2 regions of the Mesoplasma tabanidae genome follow, and region 1 is predicted to be linked to the other one. Evidence: a T-box and tRNA genes for the amino acid it is inferred to sense, from the RefSeq annotation. Region 1 holds a T-box; the other holds one or more tRNA genes.
The links. A T-box is a leader RNA that pairs with one kind of tRNA and senses whether it is charged. The one in region 1 lies ahead of ileS (isoleucine--tRNA ligase), so its partner is inferred to be a tRNA-Ile.
Positions count from the first base shown of each region.

Region 2: it has a tRNA-Ile gene. The T-box ahead of ileS (isoleucine--tRNA ligase) is inferred to sense a tRNA for this amino acid. The anticodon was not compared.

Region 1 covers NZ_CP024969.1:505,135-514,947, forward strand. The annotation lists gene ileS (isoleucine--tRNA ligase) at 1-1,555, opposite strand, end outside; T-box leader at 1,594-1,808, opposite strand; gene MTABA_RS02280 (alpha/beta hydrolase) at 1,835-2,812, opposite strand; gene sepF (cell division protein SepF) at 2,883-3,281, opposite strand; gene ftsZ (cell division protein FtsZ) at 3,294-4,484, opposite strand; gene MTABA_RS02295 (hypothetical protein) at 4,501-5,808, opposite strand; gene rsmH (16S rRNA (cytosine(1402)-N(4))-methyltransferase RsmH) at 5,832-6,758, opposite strand; gene mraZ (division/cell wall cluster transcriptional repressor MraZ) at 6,758-7,198, opposite strand; gene rpmF (50S ribosomal protein L32) at 7,348-7,527, opposite strand; gene MTABA_RS02315 (YceD family protein) at 7,550-8,044, opposite strand; gene pheT (phenylalanine--tRNA ligase subunit beta) at 8,049-9,813, opposite strand, start outside.
Region 2 covers NZ_CP024969.1:619,614-629,426, reverse strand. The annotation lists gene MTABA_RS02795 (ROK family protein) at 1-723, shown strand, start outside; gene mgtA (magnesium-translocating P-type ATPase) at 979-3,639, shown strand; gene tsaE (tRNA (adenosine(37)-N6)-threonylcarbamoyltransferase complex ATPase subunit type 1 TsaE) at 3,694-4,113, shown strand; gene tsaB (tRNA (adenosine(37)-N6)-threonylcarbamoyltransferase complex dimerization subunit type 1 TsaB) at 4,115-4,681, shown strand; gene rplM (50S ribosomal protein L13) at 4,773-5,225, shown strand; gene rpsI (30S ribosomal protein S9) at 5,225-5,620, shown strand; tRNA gene MTABA_RS02765 (tRNA-Ile) at 5,733-5,809, shown strand; gene leuS (leucine--tRNA ligase) at 5,905-8,310, shown strand; gene MTABA_RS02755 (hypothetical protein) at 8,392-9,813, shown strand, end outside.

The DNA.
Region 1 (9,813 bases):
TTAGGTTTTTGTTTCTATAAGTTTCTGGTAAGAATGTATCTGCTGGTTTATCAAATCATGAGTTTGTTCCAAGTTCAGCAATTTTATCAATTGCATAACCTAAGATTTCATTGTTCAATACTAATTTGTCATTTTCATCATAAAATGCAATAATTGGTACTCCTCATAATCTTTGACGAGAAATAGTTCAATCTGTTCTATCTTCTAATACTTGGTATAAACGTTTTTTTGCTCATTCAGGTTTTGTTGTTATTTTATCAACGTTTGCTAAAATTTGATCTTTTGCTTTATCTAAACCAATAAACCATTGTGAAGTACAACGGTAGATAACAGGTTTTTTAGTTCTTCAATCGTGTGGGTAAGAATGAGAAACAAATTTTAATTTTAATAATCTTTGTTTAGCATCTAAATCCATTCCCACAATTTTATTTGCATCTTCGTAAAATACACCAACTAGTTCTTTGTTAAATTCAGCAATTTCATTTGTGAACTTACCTTGATCATCAATTGGGGCGAATGGCTCTAAGCCATGTTGTTTTACAATTAAGTAGTCATCTTCACCAAATCCACCAGCAATGTGAACAATACCTGTTCCAGCTTCATCAGTAACGTGGTGTCCAATTACAACTTGATTAATTTTTTGTTCATATAATGGGTGAGCATATTTGATACCTGCAATTTGGGGTCCTTTTAAAGTTTCTAATATCTCAAATTTTTCTCAACCAATTTGTTCAGCTACTTTATTAACTAATGTTGATGCCAAAATGAATTTTCTATCATTTGCTTTAACAATGTTATATTCAATATTTTCTCCAACTGCTGCCATTTGGTTTGAAGGAATAGTCCAAGGTGTTGTAGTTCAGATAACGATTTCAGTGTTTGTATCAATTTTTGCATTTCCTTCAACTATTTTCATAGCAACAAAAATAGTTGGTGATTTAACATCTTTATATTCAATTTCAGATTCAGCTAAAGCAGATTCACTTGAAGGAGATCAGTAAATAGGTTTTAATGCTTTATAAACCATTTCTTTTTCATACATTTTTTGAAATAGTCTTAATTCACTAACTTCAAAATCATGTGTTAAAGTAACATATTTAACATCGCTGTTTGAAAAAATACCTAAACGTTTAAATTGGTTTGCTTGATTTGCGACTTGTTTTAATGCGTAATCTTTACACATATCTCTAAATTCAACTGCTGGGGTTTTCTTACGATCAATCCCCATTTTAGTAACAGCTGTTTCAATTGGTAATCCATGAGTATCTCATCCCATGATGAAAGGCGCTAAATATCCATTAGCGTTTTTTCATCTGATGATCATATCTTTTAAAGTTTTATTTAGTGCATGACCAATATGTAAATCACCATTTGCATATGGTGGACCATCATGTAACATAAATAATGGTTTATTTTTATTTAATTTTTGTTTTTGATCATAAATTTTTTTAGTTTCTCATATTTCTTGAATAACTGGTTCTTTATCTTTTAATCCAGCTCTCATATCAAAATCTGTTTGACCAATTAATAACGTATCTTTATAAATATTTTTCATTTTCTAATCTCCTTTTAAAAATAAAAATCGCCCCTATATAAAGGAGCGATTGACCGCGGTACCATCCTAATTAATAAATTAAAGCTTAATTTATCATCTTTAAGGTTTTAACGGTGCCACCGCAGAATTCTACTCAATATAATTTTTCTTTTCTGTTGAAAAAAGGTGATATCTTTTAAATGTTATTACTAGTTCACACCAAACACTAGCTCTCTCTAAATAATTGATTTAAAAAACTTGTCCTTTAGTTTTTATAATAATATTTTATCTTATTTTCGACTAAATTTGATGTTTTTTTACAAATTCAGTAGTTCTTAAAATGTAATCTTCTGTAAATTTAATAATTGATTTAGTGTGATTGATTCCTGTGTCATAAATAATTAATTCATTAACATTTGATTCTTCAATGTTATTTTTAACATCCTGCATTTTAAAACTATCTAAAAAGTTTGTTACTCTATCAAATCTATTATGAATGTACATAATTGGAATATACTTATGCTTTGCTTCAATTAGATTAATAAAATCAAGTTCAACAAGATTAACACCATATTCATTTTTATATATTTTTAGCATATCTTCTAATACTAAGTTAACATAATTTTCAAAAATTTTTGGAGCATTATTGGCTACCATTCTTCTCAGTAATTTTGAAACTGACATATAAGCTGAATCTGCGATAGCTCACTTTATATTATTTTCTTTAATGAATTTTTCCTCAGTCAATGCTAAATAGTTAATTGTGAAACCACCCATGCTAGTTCCAACAAGACCAATTTCATCTGGTTTGTAGTTTTTAGTTACTCAAGAAATGATTGTCATTAAATCTCATTTTTCCTTGTAACCTCAAGTTACAACATCACTATCACTTGAACCATGATTTCTAAAATCAAAAGTTATAATATTATAACCTAATGAACGATAATGTCACGTTAAGTAAAGCACGTTAAATCTGCTTGAATTAAAACCATGAACACCTATTACTCATTTGTTACTTGGCTTTGGATTTAATCATACACTAGCAACAATTTTTGTACCATCTTTTGAAAAAGTTGTAAAGTTAGCTGTTGGACTTTTATATTCTTTAATTTTTAATTTTTTGTTAGAGTTTCTATTTATTGAATTAAGGTTATTAATTGATTTAACAAAGTTAATTTTTAGACTAGCTGCTTCTTCACGTTGTCTGATTGTTTTTGAAAAACTTGAGTTTCACATTTGAATCATTTTATGTGCTAATGTTGAATATTCTGACATAATAACCTCTTTCTATTTATTAATATTTTACTATAACACTAAGGTAAAAATGGAATAAAAAAATAAGCAATGCTTATTTTCTAATTATTAACTTATAAATGTTACCTTCAATTTTTTTATAAATACCATCATTAATATAAATTACACCTGAAATAAAATCAATAATTCTTCTTTTTTCAGCTTTTTCTAATCCTGAAAGATCAATTAAAACAATCTTATTAATCTTTAATTCATCAGCAATTTTTGCTGCATCAGAAAATGAAGCAGGTTTTATAATTTCAGTTCTTTTAGAAGGAATATCTTGATTGATTGTGTTTAATTCACTTTCGTTTGAATATTCAACTTCTTCTTTAGTTGTTGAAACTTCTTCATCATATAGACTATATGCATTTACATCGCTTAAAGCTTGATCTGTTTCCCCTGATTCAACTCTTTTAGCTTTTATTTTTTCTAATAGTTCTTTAATTTTCATTTTATTCTCCTACTACTTCAAGAATGTTGGGAAATCATCTTCAGTTTCGTCAGAATAATTTGAAGTTGTGTTATTTACAGAATGCATAGTTTGGTGTGCGTGTAATACATCTTCTTCAAATGAAGTTTGAGCTTTTGGTTCTTCTTCAACATGCGTTGATTTGTATAGACTTGAAGTTCTTAAATTTGCAAATGTTGAAGTAGCATTTGATTTTGTTCCTAAACTTGCTGATGATTTGATCATTTCTTCATCAAAACCAGTAGCAATAACAGTTACAACTAATTCATCCTTTTCAGTTAATTCTTTATTAATAGCAACTCCAAATACAATATTTACTTCTGGATTATCAATTGCTTGGTTAACAACGTCAACAACATCATAAGCGTCATTTAATGAAATACCTTCTCCACCAGTAACATTAACAATAACATCTTTAGCACCAATAATAGCAGCTTCTAATAAAGTTGATGAAATAGCATCATTTGCCGCTAAATTAGCCTTATCTGGCCCTGTTCCTAATCCAATTCCGAATAATGCGTTTCCTTTTTTAGACATAACTGTTTTAACATCAGCAAAGTCTAAGTTAATTAAAGCAGGCACTGCAATTAAATCTGTAATTGTTTGAACACCTTGTTTTAAAATTGCATCAGCTTCTGCAAATGCTTCTTGAATAGGTTTAGCTCCAATAAATTCTAATAAACGGTCATTTGAAATAACAATTGTTGAATCAACATATTTCTTTAATTCAATGATTCCTTCTTCAGCAAAAGTATTTCTGTATTTTCCTTCAAATCTAAACGGTTTAGTTACGATAGCTACAACCAATGCTCCTGTTTCTTGAGCAATTCTTGCAATAACTGGAGCGGCACCTGTTCCAGTTCCACCACCCATTCCAGCAGTTACAAAGATTAAGTCAGCACCATCTAATGCAGATCTTAATTCGTTTTCTGATTCTAGTGCAGCTGTTTTACCTACTTCAGGGTTTGCTCCAGCTCCTAAACCTTTAGTTGATTTTTCACCTAAAATAATCTTATTAGGTACATTTGACCCAGCTAAAACTTGTGCATCTGTATTTGCAATATAAAAATCAACTCCATGTGCTCCTTGTTCAAACATTCTTGATACAGCGTTGTTTCCACCACCACCAACTCCAATAACTTTAATCTTGGCTTTTTGGCTAAATTCTTGAGTATTATTATTCATTTTGTTTTCCCCTCTTTTAAGCTTCTACTTTATCTATTAGTATACCATCATTTTTTAAATATAAATGACTACTTGCTTTATTTTGACTACTGAATTCATCAGAAAATGCGAATTGCATATTCACAACAGTGTTTGTAATTTTTTGTTTTTTGGCTTTAATATTAGCTGTAATAAACTTATTAGTGATTTTACTAATTAATCCATAACTCTCATAGTGTTCATTATTTTTTAAAGCTCCAATTATTTTAATTTTATTAATATAATCTGATGACATTTTAGTATTTGAAATTAAAGATATTCCATTTGGTATTTCTTGAATTAATCCAAAATTAAATATTGGCGTTACAGAGAAATCAATTTTTTCTGTTGAAATGAAAGATTCTTTAATTTCTTTATACGCACTTTTAACAGCTGCTTTTACAATTAATTGAATTTGTTCACCTGTAAGAGATTTTGCAGTTATTGTATTTTTAAATTTTAAAAATACTGTTTTTAAAATATTTATTGAATCAAAGTTAATGTTATTGTATAAATAATGTTTGCTCATTTCATTGCTTAAACCAAATTCATCTGATATTTTTTTAATAACATTATTCATTCCTATGTTTGTTGATGCATACTCAATAAATGAACCATTTTTGAATAAACCAGCTTCTATATAATCTTCTTTTCAATGAACAACAATTATATCGTTCTCATCTTTCCCAGGTCTTTGAATTGAGTTATACAATGCTTCAAGATTTGTCATATAAGAATTTTTACCTTCAAATACTTTTTCAATAGCATTCTTATGCGATTCATAAACTTTTTTGTAAATTGATTTAACTGACACAATTAGCTCAATTTTTTTACCTTCAATAGTTAAGTTTTTCTTTTCTTGCTTATTATCATCAATTTTAATTTGCATTAATTCCACATCTAAATGAGAAGCATTATTTGATTGTTGTTCTTTTTTCACTGTTTTTTTAAACAAGTCATTAACAAATTCTTCTGTCATTAAAATTGGAGTTTCATAGTTAATTGAGTGACTTCTTGTTGTAAAACTATATGTTGAACTTGGTACAACCATGAAAATTTTATTATCTTTAAAGTCAGCTTGATCTTTAATAATTGATTTAATAATTAGTGAAATTTCTTTTCTAAGCTGATTAGATACTGAATTTTTAACAACTCCATTATCATTTAAAAAGGTAGTGTTATTTTTAGCTTCAATTTGATGTTCAAAAATTGAAATAATGTTATTGTTTAATACTCTATAAGCATTAATTTTAACTACATTCTTTCTTATTTCTACTGTTGTAAATGTTTTATTATTTTTTAACATAACTTTGTACCTCTTTTAGTTTCTTATTTTTTCTCTATGACTCATAATTTTGCACTATGACTTCTGTTGTTATTTTCGACTTCTGTGTTTGTGGGTTTTAATGGTTTTTTAAATAATAGTTTAAAATTTTTTGATGATTCAACTTCATAAGGTAAATTACTTAAATAAAATTGTTGTTCATCAAGTGTATATTTTTTAAAAATATTTTTAACAACTTTTTCTTCTAATGAGTGAAAAGTGATAACCACTACTCTTCCTTTTGAATTTAATAAACTTAAGCTTTGTTCTAAAGAATTTTCTAAAGTTTCCATTTCATTGTTAACTCTTATTCTTAAAGCTTGAAAAGTTTTTTTTGCTGGGTGTTTTTGTTGTTTCAAGATTTTTGCTGGTAATGATTTTTTAATTACACCTACTAATTCAAATGTTGTATTAATTGGTCTTGATAAAACTATGTTTTTCACAATTGATCTAGCAAACTTTTCATCTCCATAATTTCATAATATTTGTTCAAGTTCTTCTTGACTGTAATTATTTATAATTTCGTGAGCGGTTAATTTATTATTGATTCTGTCCATTCTCATATCAAGAGGACCATCAAATCTATAACTAAATCCTCTTTCTGCCACATCAAATTGTGGCGAAGAAACTCCTAAATCATAAAGTATACCATCAACCTTGAAGATTCCTTCCATTGCTAACATTGCTGAAATATTAACAAAATTTCCTTCTAATATTTTGAAACCTTTACTGATTTTTTTAAGCTTTTCAGTTCCTTCTTTAATTGCCGTTTCATCTTGATCAATTGAAAATAACTTACCTTTTTTTAATCTTTTTAATATTTCACTTGAATGGCCTGCCCTACCAAGAGTGCAATCAACATATGTTCCATTTTCATTAATATTTAAATATTCAATAGATTCCTTTAATAGTACTGGTATATGCTTTTCCATTATTTATTGATACCTTGATAAATTGTTTCAGCAATTTCTTCCATTTTGTCACTGTTTTCATTTTGATAATTGTCATATGAATTTTGGTCTCATATTTCAATTCTGTCACCCATCCCAAGAATATAGACACTCTTTTCAATGCTAGCTAATTTTAATAAGTTATTAGGAATTTTAATTCTTCCCATTTTATCAATCTCAATTTCATGAGTATTAGCTATGATTTCACGAGTTAGCATCCTTGTTTCTTTATTAAAAGAAGAAAGATTTAAGATTTGTGAACTTCACTTTTCGAATTCATCTTCAGTTCTCATTTCAAGACTTCCTTCGAAACCTTTAGAAACATAAACTGTTGAGTTCAAAATCTTGTTTCTCATTTTTGAAGGGATGGTAAGTCTTTGCTTATCATCCATATTGTGATCATATGTTCCAAAGAATAACATACCACTTTACCCCATTTCTTCCCACTTTATAAATATATATTACTATATTTATTTCATTTTGTTAATAGAAATAATTAAAAATACGTTAAAAAGGTAAATAAGTACAAAAAAAGATGAGGCTAACCTCATCTATTTATTATTAAGAGAAATTAATCTTGAACAGATTTAACTTCTTTTCCTTTATAGAATCCACATTCTCTACAAACTCTGTGTGGTTTAATCATTGACCCACAGTTTTCGCATGAAACTAAATTAGAAGCTACTAAAGCTAAATGACTTCTTCTTTTATTTTTAGCAGATTTACTTGTCTTTCTAAATGGTACAGCCATCTTAAAACCCCCTTAACATTTTTTATTTTTTCTTGAACTCATCCAATTTATCTCATCTCTGATCTACTTTGTTTTGTTCGTTTTGATAAAATTCTTCTTCAGACATAATTGTCCAACCAAATCCAGTCTTTTTTATTATATCACTATTATTTGATAAATTAAAAGGTAAATTTATATTTATTTGTTCAATTAAATAGTTTTTTACATCAAATTCTTCGCCTACTATAATGTTAGCATGATCGTTTATAGAATCTGAAAAAGTGTATTCATCATTTCAATCAATTGCGTTTGTGTATTCAAATTGTTCACCAGTTCTAGAATCAATTGCCTCAAGTGTGAAATTAATCACACCATTAACACTTACTGTTTCAATTGAATTTACTCAATCAATATCAATATCATAATCTAAATAAGTAACTTTTTTAACTAAAACATTGTTAAGTTTAATAGATTCTAAATCATTAATTACTTCGGTTAACTCTGTATGTGTATTTTTTTCAAAGTATTGTCTATTCATCATATTATCTAACTTTAATTTTAAGTTCTTTTAAGTTGTTTAATATTCTTTCAAAATCATCATTAATTTCTTTTTCAGTTAGCTGGTGGTCTAAACTGTTAAATGATAATTTAATAGTTAATGATGAAATATTTTGTTTATTCATTTCATCATCAGAATATTTATCTATTACTTTGTAATTAGTTAAGTAGTTTAAATCTTTTAACAATGTTTTAACAATTGAATCAAATGTTACATTATTTTCTAATTTAAATGAAATATCTCTTGTTGATTGTTGGAATTTAGAAACTTCATTTGTTACATGCACTTTATCAGCTAATTCTAATAATAAGTTTAAATTAACTTCACATATAAATGTTGGATAAATTTTATTAGCTGTTTCAAATGCTGGATTTAGTTTGTAAATAAATCCAATTTTTTTGTTTTTATGTTTAATTACTGCATTAATATATGGGTGAATTTCATCAATAACTTTTTCATTAACTTCAAATGTTATGTTTGAATGATTAATTCTATATAAATCTAATACACTCATTAATATTGAACTTATATAAGCGTAATTAGATCTAATATGTACTTGATTCAAAGAATCAGAAATTGCTTCTCCTGAAACACCAAAGCATAAATTAGATTGTCTAAATCCGTTCAACGCAAAGATATCAGCCATTTCAAAGAATTTAACTGACTTATTACCATTATTAGCATTAAAAATAATTGTATCAATCATTGATTTTGATAAGTTATTTCTAAAAGTTTCACGTTGAGTTGATAAAGGGCTCATTAAAACAACTGGATCTTTAACTTTAAATAAGTTTCAAGTCTTATTAGATTCTATGTCAGTTAATGAATAAGTTTTAATATTGTTAAATCCTGCACCAACTAAGTAATCACTTAATTTATCTTTAAGTTTTTTTTCTAAATTTTTAGTTTTTTTGAAACTTACATATTCTAGTGGCTGTTCAATTATATTATCATACCCATATAGTCTAGCTATTTCTTCGCAAAGATCATTTTTACCATATAAATCAGTTCTATTTTTATCAACTGTAAATGTCAATTCTGATTTTTTAACAGATATTTCAATATCCAATGTTCTAAACAGACTAATAATTTCATCAACTGTAATTTCAATACCCAAAATTTCTTTTACTTTTTCTAATGTTATAGAGTATATGTTGTCATAGTTTTGTCTTTGAACAGTTGTAACAACTTTTTGTATATCTTCGATCATTTTATACTCATCTAAAATTGCAATTAACTCTTCAATACCTTGATCATAAAGATTTGGATTTAAGGGTTTTGCATATCTTTGAGTATCAACACTACTTATATTTAAGTTTTTCTGTTGTTTACGCATTGTTATTTGATCAAGGTTTAACATTACAACTAACATTGTGTTTGTTTCTTCATTAACTTTATATTTAGCTTCTGTTTTTAAACCTAAAACATTAACAATGTCTTTTCCTGCTTTTAAAACAACTAATTCTTTTTCATCAATTATTTGCTTTGTTAAAGTTAAATTTCCATTAACTTTTTCAGCATCAATTAAAATAAAAGGTTGTCCTGAAATAAGAGTTGCCATATTAGCAATGTTTTCAAATTTATTTTGTGTTGATTTTACATTTGAATGTTTTAATCAAACATCATGTGAAGAATCAAAAGGTGTATTTGTATTTTTTAAACCTATAAAAGTATGTGAAACAGTGTTAACTTCTTCTTCAACTTTTTTGTTTAACTCGATATCAATTGATTGTGTTGCTTTTTCAAAC
Region 2 (9,813 bases), 110 kb from region 1:
GAAACTATTGTTTTTGCAGGCAATTTAAACTGATGAAATTATCCACTTTTAAATGAAGCTAAAAAAATATTTAGTTTTGATAAAATTTTTATTTTAAATGATGCTAATGCAGCAACATATGGTGAATGAAAAAAAGGACAAAAAGGTATTCCTGAGTCAATGATGCTTTTTACTTTGGGTACTGGAGTAGGGCATGGTTTAATTTTGAATAAACAATTATGAGAAGGAACCAAAAAAGGTTATGCTAGTGAAGGCGGACATGGTGGTTGTTTTGCTGATGAAGAATTGCTTTGTTCATGTGGTGTTTATGGTTGTTTAGAGGCTAGAAGTAGTGCAACTGGTATAGAACGTGAATTAAATAAAACAGACAACAAAAACTACATTGAATCAAAATTTGGAAAAGAATTTAAAACAATAAAAATAATTGATATTGTTGAACTATTTAATAATGATGATCCAGTTATTATGAATATTTTTAAAGAATGCTTACTTCCTTTATCAAAAGCTGTTGGATATTTACAAACAGTTTTAGATGTTGACAAAATAATTATTGGTGGTGGGCCCTCAAATCTTGGTGAAAAAATCACCAAAATAATTTTTGATAATCTTAAAAAGTATACTTTAAAGTCTTTTTATGAAGATATGGAAATTGAAATTGCAAAACTAGGTAATGATGCAGGTATTTGAGGAGCATATTACTGAGCTTTTGAAAATCTTAAGTAACAAATAATAATTTAACTATTCAAATAGAAAATGATTTTCTTTGAATAGTTTTTAATATGCGAATAGAAAAATTAAACATTTTTAAGCATTTTAGTTTTTATGCTATAATCTTATAAGAAATGAAAGAGGTGATTTTATGAGTATTCCATCCCAGAGTTTATTTAATGGATTAAATTTTATTGAGAGTGCTTTTAAATCACTAATTTTTAATCGTTAAAATTTTAGTATTTAGGCATTCATAGAAAAGGAAAATTTATGAAAAGACTAAAGAAATTAAACAATAATACAAAAATTGAATTAATCAATTATGTAGACTCTGATAATAATAAATTACTAAAACAATTTGAAGTAAATAGTTTTGGTTTAAACGACGAACAAGTTGAAATAAATAGAGAAAAATTTGGTGGAAAAGAATTAAAACCAGCAAGATTTAATATATTTTTAGTTTTTGTTAAGTCATTTTTTTCACCATTTAACATTATATTAATGGTGATTGACGCATTTAACTTTTATGAATATATTGATGAGCCTAATACTTTTTCATTAGTGGCTGCTGTTATTGTGCTAATTATGATACTAGCTAGTGGAACAATGGCATTCATTCAAGAAGTTAGATCTCATTTAGTTATTAAAAAAATGATAACAGAAAATAAGAAGACATCTAAAGTTATTAGAAATATTGCATATAATTACAAATCAATAGATAATGCTAATTCAATTAGAATGATTAAAGAAGCTGAATCTATTGAAAATGATGAATTAGTGCCAGGAGACATTATTTATTTAGTGAATGGAGATATTATTCCTGCAGATGTAAGGATTCTATGATCAAATAATTTATACGTTAACCAGTCATCTTTAACAGGTGAAAGTTTCCCCGTACAAAAAAAAGATTCTAATGATATAGAATTTGAATCACATTTAAGCTATCAAAATATAGGTTACATGGGAACTGAAGTTATGTCAGGAAGTGGTTTGGCAATTGTTGTTGCAACTGGACAAAAGACTTATTTTTCTTTAATTGATAATAAAGTTAAAGAAAAAAGAAAGAGTTCTTCTTTTGAAAAAGGAATTAAAAGAATTACATTATATTTAATTGCATTTATGATTGCTGTAATACCTGCTGTTTTATTAATCTCTGGTTTACAACAAGGAGATTTAGTAAAAGGCGCAATGTTTACGATAGCAATTGCTGTAGGTATAACACCAGAAATGTTGCCAATCATTGTAACTTCAAACTTAACAAGAGGTTATAAACAAATTGAAAAAAATGGCGAAATAATTGTTAAAAATTTAAACTCAGTACAAAACATTGGAGCAATTGATATATTATGTACTGATAAAACAGGAACTATTACAAGTGGAGAAATTAGTTTAAATAAAGTAACTGGGGTTAACGGTGAAAAATCAGAATTCTTAGAAAATGTTTTATACTTAAATAGTTATTTTCAATCAGGATTTCAAAATCCAATTGATAGTGCTGTTTTATCATCAAAAATTAAGAAACCAGATGTGGAAGATTACACAAAGGAATGAGAAATTCCATTTGATTTTGAAAGAAAAATTTTATCAGTTATATTAACAAGCAAAAAAGATAAAGAAATTTTTACAAAAGGTGCAGTTGAAGAAGTTTTAAAAGTATGTAATAGAATTTCTATCAATGGAAAAATTGAAAAACTAGATGCAAAACAAAAGAAGATTATATTAAATAAAACGCATGAATTAAATTTAGAGGGTTATCGTGTAATTGGTATAGCACACAATATTTTACAAGATGAAGATGTTGAAGAAGAACTAATTTTCTATGGATTTGGTACTTTCTTTGATAGACCTAAAAAGACTTCTAAAAAGTTAATTAAAAATTTAGCATCTAAAGGCATATCAACAAAAGTGCTTACTGGTGATAATGAAATAATCACAAGAGCAATTTGTAAAAATGTAGATTTTGAAATCACAAAATTATTTTCAGGTGCGGAAATTGAAGCAATGGATGAAAGGCAATTAAATAAAGCAGTAGTTGAAGCTAACGTTTTTGTTAAATTATCTCCAATTCATAAGTCAACAATTATTGCTGCTTTACAAGCACAAGGACATGCTGTTGGTTTCATGGGAGATGGAATTAATGATGCACCAGTTCTTAGAGAATCTGATGTAGCAATTTCATTTAGTGAAGCATCAAATATTGCTCAAGACGCAGCTGACATGATTTTAACAGGTGAGTCTTTAATGGCAATTGAAAATGCTGTTGTTGAAGGACGTAAAAGTTTAGCTAATATGCTTAAATATATTAAAGTAACTGTTGCTTCAAACTTTGGTAATGTTATATCTGTTATTGTTGCATTATTCTTAACAAAAGAAGAACCTATGTTAGCATTACATTTATTATTACAAAACCTTTTATACGACTTTGTTATGTTTGCATTAGTATTTGATAATGTAGATGAAGAGTTCTTGCAAAAACCAAGACCGTTCACAACAAAAAATATAATATGATTTGCTGTTATAAATGGTCCTATTAGTTCTATATTTGATATATCAACATTCTTAGTTTTAATATTTGTGTACAATTTAGTCCCATTCCAAGGAAGTGTTCCTAAAGGAAGCACAGACGCAATGCAATTTCATGCATCATGATTTGTTGTTGGATTAATGACTCAAACTGCAGTTATGCAAGTTTATAGAACTGAAAAAACACCATTCATTCAATCAAAATGTTCATTATCAATGTTAATAGCAACTATAATAATTTGTTTAGCAGCTATATTAATACCATTTACACCAGTTAACCAGTTGGTTCAAATGGCAACACCACATTGATCATTCATATTTGTAGCATTGGGATTTGTTGGATGTTATATACTTCTTGCTCAGTTAGTAAAAAAACTATACATTAAAAAATTTAAAGAATGATTATAAATACCTTTAATAGGTATTTTTTTATATAATCAAATAATGAAAGAGGTGATTTTAATGATTATCAAAAGTATTATTGAAACAAAAGAACTAGCCATTAAAATTGCTAATGAAATAAAATTAGTTAATACTGAAATTTATTTACTACTAACAGGTGATCTTGGTGCTGGTAAAACTACTTTTACTAAGCAAATAATTAAATCATTAGGTGTTGATCAAAACGTTACATCACCAACCTTTAATATACTAAATCAGTATGAAAATAATGAAAATAAAATAATTAATCATATGGATGCTTATAGACTAGATAAAAATTCTGATATTGAAATGTTTTTAGAAGAGTTTGATAATAACATTAATATCATTGAATGATGAAAAAATTTAAATTATGACTTTGAGCAATTTAAGAATATCAAAATTGAAATATCAGTAATTGATGCAAACACTAGAGAAATTAAAATAGAAAGAAATTATTAACATGAAATTATTTATAGATACATGTAATTGAAAATTAATTTTAATTTTGAAAGATCAAGAAAAAGTAATTGATAGTTTAATAATGCACGATACTAAAAAAGTTAGTGATATAGCCTTATCTACTATCACTATGTTATTAAGCAAAAATAACTTAAAAATTAAAGACATTAAAGAATTTTATTTAACTAATGGCCCAGGAAGTTATACTGGAGTAAGAGTTGGTTTAACAATAGTTAAGACATTAAAAACATTAAATAATCAAATAAAGGTATATTTAATAAATTCTTTAGCATTTCAAGCATCAAATGATAAAGCTATTTCTATTCTTGATGCCAGAGGTAATAAATATTATATTGGTGTATATGAAAAGCAAAATGCTTTGATAAAAGAAACAGTAGTTAATTTAGAAGAATTAGAAGAGATTAAAAACACTTATAAAAGCTTTATAATTAAACAAGACAATGAATCGTTAGATTATATTGAAACATTTAACTTATTAGAAAATAAGTTTACTTTAGTTAATGAAATTGAAAAAATTTTACCTTTATATATAAAAAATTTCATTTAGGAATTTAAATTTTAAAGCAAATGTATTATAATAATTTTGCTTACTACATTTATAAGACCCCGGACAAGTCAAATAAGAGGAGAAAAAGCACATGAAACAAACAACATTAATTGCTGCAAAAGATATCAAAAAGAATTGATATATCGTTGATGCAGCAGGACAAAATGTGGGGAGATTATCTACAGAAGTAGCTAGAATCTTAAGAGGTAAACATAAAGTTGACTTCACACCTCACATGAACAATGGTGATCACGTTATCATCATTAACGCTGAGCAAGTATTATTTACTGGTAAAAAAGAATCAGATAAAACATACTACCACCACTCAATGCACCCAGGTGGACTAAGAAGAAGAACTGTAGCAGTTCAAAGAGAATTAGACGCAACTAAAATTTTAGAACGTTCAATTCGTTTGATGTTACCAAAAAATGTACAAGGAAGAAATCAATTTAGAGCATTACACGTATTTGTTGGTGAAAACCACCCTTACGCAGCTCAAAAACCAGAAGTTTTAACATTCGTAAAAAAAGGAGATAACAAATAATGGCAGAAAAAGTTATTTATAGAGGAACTGGAAGAAGAAAAACTTCTGTAGCTCAAGTTATCTTAACTCCTGGAAAAGGAAACATCATTGTTAATGGTGTTCCTGCATTAGAATTCTTCCCATATCCAACATTAGTTCAAGACTTAGAACAACCACTTGTAGCAACTGGAACAGAAAAAGATTTTGATATCACTGTTACAGTTAAAGGTGGAGGGTTTACTGGTCAAGCTGGAGCAACTCGTTTAGGGATTGCTAGAGCATTATTAGTAGCTAGTGAAGATTACCGTAAAGGGTTAAGAGCTGTTGGGTTACTAACACGTGATGCACGTATTAAAGAACGTAAAAAATACGGTCTTCGTGGAGCACGTAGAGCACCTCAATACTCAAAACGTTAAACATATATTTTCAGCAATATATATTCAAAAGATGGCTTATGCTGTCTTTTTTATTTTTTATTCATTTTTCTATTGACTTAATATTGTAAAAATAATACAATATTTTTGTTTTCGGAATATAGCTCAGCTGGTTAGAGCACTCCGCTGATAACGGAGAGGTCGTTGGTTCAAGTCCAATTATTCCGACCATTAGATATCACAAGTAATAATCATTTGATTATTACTTTTTTTATTTTTTAAAAATAGTAAAATTAATAATAGTTTATATTTACAAGGAGTTTAAAATGGAATTTTCACATAAAGCGATTGAGAAAAAATGAAAAAAATATTGAGAAGAAAATAATACAAATAAAACAACTAATACATCTGATAAAAAATCTTATGTATTAGATATGTTCCCATACCCAAGTGGAGCTGGTATTCATGTTGGTCATGTTAAGGGATATACTGCAACTGATGTTTTCTCTCGTTATAAAAGAATGAATGGATATGATGTTTTACACCCAATGGGTTGAGATGCATTTGGACTACCAGCAGAACAATATGCATTAAAAACAGGTAATGATCCAATCGATTTCACTTTAGAAAATATTAAAACATTTAAACGCCAATTAAAAATGATGGGATTTAGTTATGATTTTGATAAAGAAATATCAACAGCTAATCCTAACTATTACAAAATAACACAATGAATATTTAATCAACTATATAAAAAGGGTTTAGCAGAAAACCGTGACGTTGAAGTTAACTGATGTCAAGAATTAGGAACAGTATTAGCTAATGATGAAATCATTGAAAAAGATGGATTGATGGTTAGTGAACGTGGAGAGCACCCAGTGACTAAACGTAAGATGCGTCAATGAGTTTTAAAGATTACAGAATATGCTGATCGTTTATTAGAGGGATTAGAGGAATTAGAATGAAATAGTTCAATCAAGGACTTACAAAGAAACTGAATTGGTAAATCAACTGGAGTTGAATTAGACTTTTTAGTTAATAATATTAAAGTTCCAGTCTTTACAACTAGAATTGATACTATCTATGGAGTTAGTTATATTGTTTTAGCTCCAGAACATGAACAAGTATTAAACATCACAATAACTGAACATTTAAATGATGTACAGGCTTATATTGAATTAGCAAAAAACAAATCAGAAATTGATCGTAAAGATGAGTCAAAACCAAAAACTGGAGTATTCACAGGAAGCTATGCAACTAACCCACATACGGGTGAGTTAGTTCAAGTTTGGGTTAGTGATTATGTCTTAGCTAATTATGGTACTGGTGCTGTTATGGCTGTGCCTGCCCATGATAAAAGAGATTGAGACTTTGCAACTAAATTTAATTTAGATAAAAAATTTGTAATTGAAAGTAAAACTAATGAAAAAGCTTTTGTTGGAGAAGGAAACATCATCAATTCAGATATTCTAAACGGAATGAATAAAAAACAAGCTATTCAAGCAATGACAAAAATTGCTGTTGAACAAGGTTGAGGAAGAGAACAAACAAACTATAAATTAAGAGATTGATTGTTCTCTCGTCAAAGGTTTTATGGTGAGCCATTCCCAGTCTTATATGGGCCAAATCAAGAAATTACTTTAATTGAAGATCTACCAGTAAAACTTCCAAGAATAACAAACATTAAACCAAGCGGTACTGGAGAATCTCCATTAGCCAATGTAGAAAAATGAGTTAATGTTGAAATCAATGGAGTTAAATACAGAAGAGAAACAAACACAATGCCTCAATCAGCAGGTTCAAGTTGATACTATTTAGCTTACATTTTAGCTGATGGAGAAAATGAATTTATTAATATTGATAGTGAAGAAGCTAAAAAACGTTTTGAAAAATGAATGCCAGTTGATTTATATGTTGGTGGACAAGAACATGCTGTTGGTCATTTACTATATGCAAGGTTTTGAAACTATGTATTATTTGATTTAGGAATTACTTCAGTCAAAGAACCATTTAAGCAATTATTTAATCAAGGAATGATTTTAGGACCAGATGGTAGAAAAATGTCTAAGTCATGAGGAAATGTAATTAACCCTGATGATATAGTTTCAACACATGGTGCAGATAGTTTGAGATTATATGAAATGTTTATGGGACCATTAGATGCATCTTTACCTTGAAGCGAAGATGGATTAGATTCAGCTTTAAAATGAATTCATAGAGCTTATAGAATGGTTGTATCAATTGAATTAACTGATGTCAATGATGCTAAACTAGACTTTGTTTATAATGATGTAGTTAAAAATGTAAGCGAAATGATTGAAGCATTGAAATTTAATACAGCAATATCACAATTAATGATTTTTGTTAATGCAGTTTATAAACATGAAGGACCAGTTTATCGTCCATACATTGAAGGGTTTGTAAAAATGTTAAGTATCTATGCTCCATTCATTGGAGAAGAGTTATGAGAAAAACTAGGACATGCTCCTTCAATCACAAAACAAGTTTGACCAGTATTTGATCCAAGTAAATTAGTGTCAAATACAGTTGTTATTGCTTTACAAATTAATGGTAAATTAAGAGCTACTATTGAAGTAGAAAAAGGAACTATTAAAGATAAATTATTAGAATTAGCTAAGAAACATGAGAATATTATTAGCTATATTAAGGATAAAGAAATTATTAAAGAGATTGCTGTTGTTGATAGAATTGTTAACATTGTAATTAAATAAGGGTACAAAAAAACATAAAATCAGTATTGACACTGATTTTTTTTGTTATAATATTTTAGTTAAAAGAAAGGAATATAGAAAATGAGAAAAACAGTTAGATTAGTTATTTTATTACTAGTTGTTGCAGTTATTTACTTTGGTTACTCAGCTTGAATTGATTCAGTTGCTATTTATAACATTGATGCAGCTCAATTAGGTTCATCAGTTTGAAATACAAAAGTAACCGAAATTCTTGATTACATTGCAAATAATAAATTAGGTTTTACAGATTCAATTTCTTTAGTTGGATGAATGAAAGTTAATGGATTTGCAGATTTCATTTCAGCACAAGGAAATGCTGTAACACCACCTTCAAAAATGTTAGATGTGATTTCTCCATCAGCACTAGGTAATGTTGAATTTATTCAAAAGTTAACAGCATTGACAAATGAAAAATATGTATTATCAGGATTTATGGCAGCCAACTCATTACTAAAAACATTATTGGATCCATTCAAAATGATTTTAGTTGGGGGAGTATTTGCAATGTTCGTACCATTAACAAAACAATTATTATTTGGAACAGTTATTGGAATGAAATCATACATGAAAAACCGTCAATCAAATGTTTTATACAACTACCAAAAAACAATTTCATTTACAGAAGCATTACAAGCTAAATTAGCAGAAGGAAACTTTGAAGCAGTTAAAGCTGATTATGCAGCATATTCAGGATTGGCATTCAAACCAGAATTCTTAAACATTATGATGGATGAAATTTGTTCAGTACTTATCAAAGAAGGAGATGTAACAGTTTTTGCTGAAGCAGCAGGAGTTGTTACAGAATCTATCAAAGAAATGTATGAAAAAGAAAGAAGACGTTCAATTAATGGTCGTGGAGATGAATTATTCTTTGACTTAAAACGTGGATATGAATACTGTGCAACAGGTTCAAAATACTCAATTGCTTACCATAAAGCATTACAAGATAAAGCAGATAACAATTTAGGGTGAAAAATTTATAGTTTAGAAATCTTTAAATTTAATTTCTTCTTAGTTGCGATGTTTATACCAGCAGTTATTATTTCAGCATTTGTTGGGGGATTAATCAATGGATTAGTTTCTAACTTAACAGGTGATGTTAGAGCATTAACTGTAGCAGCTACATTCTTCGTTTCTTGAGTAATTTTAACTATTATTGCTCATTCATTAATGATCTTCAGAAATGAACAATACAAAAACATCAAAAATATTTTAGTTAAACCAGCTATTATTTTCTACTCATTATACGTATTAACTTTCATCACAATTTCAGCAGGAATTGTTGGTGTATCTAAAGTTAACATCGTTGCTCCAGGATCATCAGCTCAAATTTGAGTTTGATTCTCAGCAGTAGCTTACTTAGTATTATCAACAAGTTTAATTTTCTATGTAATTGCTACATTAGTAGATAGCTACAAACAACATAAAACATTATCTAAAAAATTATTAGTTGATGGAATCATTTTACCAATGATCGCATGA